Regions from separate parts of the Lysinibacillus sp. KU-BSD001 genome, predicted to be linked through region 1. Evidence: riboswitches for the same ligand, from Rfam matches in the RefSeq annotation. Region 1 holds a riboswitch; the other holds the start of a gene.
What was found. A riboswitch is a leader RNA that binds a small molecule or an ion and turns the genes downstream of it on or off. The one in region 1 is predicted to bind glycine.
Positions count from the first base shown of each region.

Region 1 (3,428 bases):
AAAAATCGATAGTTTTCCTCTGCGCTACTTGTAATCGCTGTTACATGGTGAATTCCTTTTAATACTTCCATCTGAATACCTCCTAGTTGTTTTCCGCCGCTAAGCCAATTGTTTTGAGATGTTGAATCATCTGTTCCACTTCCTCATTCGATAAGCACGAAAATAGCTCTATCATCTTTTGTTCGTGCGCAGGGAAGATCTCCTTCATAAATGTCTCCCCTTCAGCTGTGATGCCTGTATAAATGACGCGGCGATCATTTGGGCAGCCACGTCGCTTCACATACCCCTTTTGCTCCAGTTTATCAATGACATACGTAATACTACTGCTTGCAATCAAAATCTTATTCCCAATCACTTGAATCGGCTGTTCCCCTTTATGATATAGAAATTCAAGCACGGCAAATTCCGTTGCATTTAACTGATATTGTGCCATATCCTTTTTCAATAAATCCTCTAAAGACCTTGAGGCCCGAAGTAACACAGTAATCGCATGTAATACTTGATTGCGTTGTTCCATCCTTGCACCTCTTTTATTTCAAATTCAATTATCTCTAATTCGAGATAATAATAACATAACCATTCCCCATCGTCTAGAAATCTGTTTAAACGTATAAAAAAAGCACTCATTACTGAGCGCTTTTTTTCATTCGAATACGATATAAGATGATTAATAAAATAAACCAAACGGGTGTGAGTAACAATGCTGTTCGTGTCGCTTCTGCATACAGCATAACCCCTAATAAAAATACAAAGAATGCGAGTACTACATAGTTTATAAATGGTGTAAACGGTGCTTTGAATGTTGATGCTTCATGTAATGCACGATTTTTCTTTTTATAAATAATGTGTGAAATTAAAATAATGCTCCACACCCAAATAAAACAGATGGCACTAATCGTTGTCACTAAGCTAAATGCATCATCCGGCATTAACTTACTTAGTAATGCACCTACTGATACGACAATCGTTGATACGATTAATGCATGTTGCGGTACACTTCGTTTATTTAACTTCGCAAATTTTGCACTCGCTTGATTATTTGAACCTAAATTAAATAACATGCGGCTCGTTGAAAACATCCCTGAGTTCCCTGCTGATGCAGCAGAAGTCATCACAACAAAGTTAATAATACCCGCTGCAATCGGAATACCCGCCAATGTAAATACTTGTACGAATGGCGAACTATCGGCTGTCATCGTATTCCAAGGGTTGATGGCTAAAATAACAAATAGCGCCCCTACGTAAAATAATAAAATACGTACAGGAATTTTATTAATCGCAGATGGAATGTTTTTCTTCGGATCAGCTGTTTCAGCAGCTGTCACCCCAACGAGTTCCACCCCAACGAAGGCAAAGACAACCATTTGGAATGCGAGTAAAAACCCACTAATGCCATTCGGGAACAATCCACCATGTGCCCATAAATTTGATACACTCGCTGTACCTGCATCTGTTTGTACCCCTGTTACAATCATATATAGCCCAATAACAATCATCGCAACAATTGTCACCACTTTAATAAGTGAAAACCAAAACTCTAATTCCCCAAATAGTTTTACAGTTAATAAATTTAAAACAAGCAATACGACAACACAAATCAGTGCTGGTACCCACTGCGGAATATCAAACCAGTATTGTGCGTAAATACCTACAGCAATGATGTCTGCCATTGCCGTCATAATCCAACAAAACCAATAAGTCCAACCTGTTACATACCCTGCCCACGGTCCAATATATTCTGTCGCAAAATCGGTAAATGTTGTATATCCTGCATTTGACAATAATAATTCACCGAGTGCACGCATCACAAAAAATAATGCAATTCCGACAATTAAATAGGCCAATATAATACTTGGTCCTGCAAGTGCTATCGCCCTACCAGAACCTAAAAATAAACCTGTACCAATCGTACCACCAATCGCAATAAGCTGTACGTGGCGATTTTTTAAATCTCGCTTTAATTCCATGCTGATTCCCCCAAGTTGTACTTTTGAAACAACATATTCGCGAGTTCACTTACGACAATTTTATAGACTTATATTTGCTATAAAATACAAAAGAGACTAGTGGCAAATAGCACTAGTCTCATTAAACGTAAGAATAACAAAAAAATTCGACATGTTAAAGCTATAAATCGACATTGACAAAAAATCGTCAAATTTACGTGTAACATGTAAACCATTCAGCTAAAAATAGCTGATCTTTATTACCCTTCTGTCCTTTTGCCTGAGATAGTGAACCCTTCGGCGACGCTTTATGCGTTCTCTCCAGAAAATGCTCCTGCTATAGTGTGATCCATAGCATTCAACGCGTTGTATATGCCTTGTTCTTGACAAGGTGATGTTATTTCAAGATAGTTACTATCTTAACAGGAAGGAAGGAGTTATGCAATATAATATTATTTCAGAATATTCTTTCTATAGAGATATTCTACATAAAAAAGAAAAACTCTCGAACGAAAGCACGTTAATGAGCAATACCCATTTTGTAAAAATAATAAAATCCAGTACCTTACAGAACAAGTAACTGGATTTCTCTATTTCTATTTAATCGGAATAAATTTCAATGTTTTCTGAATACGATAAGCGAAGAAACCTGCAAAAATGGCTAAAACGATATCTTTTGGCATTGGCGGAATCATCCAAGCCCAAGCCATTTTGTATGAGAACCCTTCTGGTGCCCCCGCCCATAATGTATAAGCATAGTACATCCAGTTTGTCCCAACTACATAGTTTACAGCCATTGCTAGTAAAGCTGCAACAACATAAGACGTAAACGTTTGGAAACGCTCCACAATCCAGCCCGCTATAAATGCACTTAAAATAAATGTTACGATAAATCCGAATGTTGGCAATAGAACAGATGAGAAGCCGCCACTAAATTTTGCAAAGACTGGCGCACCTGCAAGACCAACCAACATATAAACTGTACAAGCAATAGCCCCTTTTCTGCTACCAAGCACAAGACCCGCGAGAATCGCAAAAAATGTTTGTAGTGTAATCGGTACACCACCGATTACTAAAAACGGCGCAAATGCTGTAATATTGGCACCGATCATCATTAGCGTCGCAAATAATCCGCTATGCACTAAATCAACGACGCGCCACTTTGGTAAAGGTTTTGATACTGTTTCCACAAAAGACACTCCTATCAATTAATGAAATCGTATATAGGCAGAAAAAAGAATCATATAATGACTAAAAAATCACCTATATCGCATAGAATTTATAAGTTAACCTTAAAAATTTTTATGTTAACAAAAATATTAAAGAATATACGTTTTTATGTCAACTCTTTTTTTATTATAGTTAACTAAAATAGTAGAAGTAGCAATTGCCACTTCTACTATCTTACTCTTTTATTTTCTTTAACTCATTTACGATTTCATTAAAACGCTGATCTAACTGGGCATATTCCGAATGACTCGT
Region 1 is NZ_JBDQZI010000008.1:165,030-168,457, reverse strand. Features, by position in the region: gene AAGS61_RS13340 (ring-cleaving dioxygenase) at 1-71, opposite strand, end outside; gene AAGS61_RS13335 (MarR family winged helix-turn-helix transcriptional regulator) at 83-517, opposite strand; gene AAGS61_RS13330 (amino acid permease) at 627-1,967, opposite strand; glycine riboswitch at 2,205-2,281, opposite strand; gene AAGS61_RS13325 (biotin transporter BioY) at 2,543-3,136, opposite strand; gene abc-f (ribosomal protection-like ABC-F family protein) at 3,351-3,428, opposite strand, start outside.

Region 2 (3,428 bases), on a different contig from region 1:
TAAGTGTTTATGCCCTGCATTATAAAGAAGTAGGGTCAAATATGTCGTACCAAGATTATCGATTGAACTGGGTGACACCTGAAGGAATGACGATTCACATTCATACAAATAATCAGCGCATTGAATTTAATGTAAAAGGGCATGTGAAAGAATTAGGGAAAGTAGAATTTATCACCCCTCAAAAAAGTAGGAAGTACAGCATAAATTTGTCGAAAGGTAGGTTGCGCTTAATTGAATGAACAAGGTATGACATTAATCGAGACGATTTTAAGTATAGCGATATTATCACTACTTGCCATGACCTTGATACCTTTTGCCAATCAGCTACAAAGTCGAGTTTTCGATCAAAAAATAGCGTATTATGCGAGTGAAGTAGCTTATAACGGCGTAAAACAAGTGGTAACAACAGGCGTGACACAAGGTACGATAACCATTGAGAATCTGGACTATAATTGGCGTTATGAGCATGGTGAGATTTGTGTTGAATATTCCAATTGGAAGGGGCCACAGTTAATGTGTATCAAATCGGACGGAATAATCGAAGAAGCGAAGATGGCTTTACATTTATAGAAGCACTGTTACATTTACTACTCTTTGTTGTATTTGCACATCTTATCTATTTTTTAGTGATGGAATTTAACGAATTATCCGGCATGCAACAAAAAAGAATAGAGGCAGATTGGGAAATAGGTGTTACGGATATTAGTCACTATTTGCCCTATGATAGCGTAGTGACTGTATCAACAGATGGCTTAACTGTGAACGTGACAACACCTCATCACACATACAATCTTCGTTTTTTAAATAATACTTTATGGAAACGTCAAAAGAGTGGGAATGAAACATTGTTAACAGGTGTAAAAAATGCCACATTCTTTTTAGATGACAATAAGTTAGTGTTAAAGGCACAGCTAGAATCAGGTGTGGAGAAGGAGCGGATATTTATTGTGGTACAATCTGCGGAATGAATATGGCGCACTTTTTCCGATTACTATTGTTTTATTATTTTTGTTGACAAGTGCTTGTGTTACGTATGCAGTCACATTTCAAATGGAAATAAAAATTTATAACACATTGGAATTGTCGAATGTTCGTGCTACGATTGATATACTAAATGTATTAATCCATGAGTTATAATTTTTGAAGTGATAAAGAAGGTGATTGGCGTGCGGAAAATTTATTTAGTAGGTTTTATGGGATGTGGAAAAAGTGCTATTGGCCGACGATTAAGTTACTTTTTAAAAATGCCCTACTACGATATGGATCATGAAATCGTTCGACAGCAAGGGATGACGATTCCTGAAATTTTTGAAAAATACGGAGAGGAACGGTTTCGTGAGATTGAAACGGAATTTCTACAAAATTTTCGTAACGAGGCATGTATTATCGCAACGGGTGGAGGAGTAGCGATGAAGGAAGAAAATCGCCGAATTATGCGAAGATCAGGATTAGTTTTTTTTCTCGATGCTACCTTTGAAGATATTTATGTTCGAATTCGTAATGATCAAAATCGCCCGATTGTGCAACGTTCTTCAAAAGAAGAATTACATGAGCTGTATCAAAATAGGAGAAAATATTATAGAGAAGTGGGGCACATTCAAGTATTAACAGAAAATCGGTCAATTCGACAAATTGTTGAATATATCGGGTTTCAAGTGAATCGTTTGAAAGGCGAATGAATTTTTGTTAAAGAAAAATAATGTTCGCCTTTAGATGTTTTTTAAAAAAAGATTGCCTTTTCATCAGTTAAAATGTTAGGATATGGCTAAGAACGTCTAGATAAACACGAATGTTGAATAGTAGGCGGATGAGTGTACGGGGAGAGAACGTGAAGTGGCGTCGCCGAAGGAGCAAGTAGCAAGGGCTATGAATCTCTCAGGCAAAAAGACTCGTACAGGACGCATCTCTGGAGAGCGCCGGAAAGCCGGCCACCAAAGGGGAAAGCCTATGTATGTGGTGTGAAGCCAATAATAGGTGATACTTTCAGGTGCAAGGACAGAGAATTCCGATTAACGGGATTCGTCTGTCCTTTTTTAGTGGCTAAAAAGTATCAATTTTAAAGGAATCCGCATATAGAAAGGACATCATCTCCACTTCCTTTTTATGGAGATGTGTCTTTCTAATATTAAACCATTCGTACTATGTGTTGAATGAATTTGAAAAATACAGGATTGCAGGAGGGGTTTTATGAGTAACTTAAAGCGCACACCGCTATTTGATGCTTATAGTAAATACGGTGGAAAAACAATTGATTTTGGCGGTTGGGAATTACCTGTACAGTTTTCTTCGATTAAAGAGGAGCATGATGCAGTACGTAATCGCGCTGGTTTATTCGATGTATCGCATATGGGGGAGATTTTTGTAGAAGGCCCAGATGCACAAGCCTTTTTACAAAAGCTATTATCAAACGATATTTCTAAAATTCAAATAGGTGGAGCGCAGTATAGTGCAATGTGTTATGAATCTGGTGGCGTTGTCGATGATTTATTAACATATCGTTTAGATGAAAATCGTTACCTGTTATGTGTCAATGCAGCAAACATCGAAAAAGATTATGACTGGATGGTAGCACAACAATTTGGCGATGTTACCATTACAAATCAATCGAATAGCTATGCACAAATTGCGTTACAAGGTCCTTTAGCAGAGGAAGTATTACAACAGTTAACGTCAGAAAACTTAAGCGATATCAAATATTTTAAGTTTAAAGAAAATGTTGAAATTGCAGGTCACCCAGTGCTTGTATCACGTAGTGGCTATACAGGTGAAGATGGATTTGAACTATACGGTACGCCAGAAGCGATTATTGCTTTATGGGATAAAATTTTAGCAGATGAGCGCGTTGTACCAGCAGGACTTGGAGCGCGTGATACACTGCGTTTTGAGACGTGTTTACCGCTTTACGGACAGGAATTGTCAAAGGATATTTCACCACTTGAAGCAGGGATTGGCTTTGCAGTGAAGCTAAATACCGATTTCATTGGTCGAGATGCGCTGGCAAAACAAAAAGAAGAAGGCTTATCTCGTAAAGTAGTCGGAATTGAAATGGTTGGTAAGGGGATTCCGCGTCATGGCTATAAAGTGTTGAAAGACGGAACGGAGATTGGTGAAGTGACAACGGGAACACAATCACCGATGACAAAACGCAATATCGGTCTAGCCTTAATAGACACAAAATTCACTGAAATCGGCACAGCATTAGAAATCGAAATTCGTGGCAAATTAGTTCCAGCAGTTGTGGTTGAAACACCGTTTTATAAACGAACAAAATAATTGAAAAGAGGGTCAAACATGAAACATCGTTATTTACCAATGACGGAACAAGATCAAAAAGAAATGTTAGAAACGATTGGCGTTTCTTCGATCGATGAGCTATTTTCTGATATTCCAGAAAAAGTGCGCTTCCAAGGGCTTTACAATATTAAAGA
Region 2 is NZ_JBDQZI010000007.1:36,410-39,837, forward strand. Features, by position in the region: gene AAGS61_RS11725 (Tfp pilus assembly protein FimT/FimU) at 1-239, shown strand, start outside; gene AAGS61_RS11730 (type II secretion system protein) at 232-570, shown strand; gene AAGS61_RS11735 (hypothetical protein) at 516-968, shown strand; gene AAGS61_RS11740 (hypothetical protein) at 946-1,137, shown strand; gene AAGS61_RS11745 (shikimate kinase) at 1,167-1,679, shown strand; glycine riboswitch at 1,808-1,901, shown strand; gene gcvT (glycine cleavage system aminomethyltransferase GcvT) at 2,188-3,273, shown strand; gene gcvPA (aminomethyl-transferring glycine dehydrogenase subunit GcvPA) at 3,292-3,428, shown strand, end outside.
Region 2: linked by a shared signal. The riboswitch ahead of gcvT (glycine cleavage system aminomethyltransferase GcvT) and the one ahead of AAGS61_RS13330 (amino acid permease) in region 1 are both predicted to bind glycine.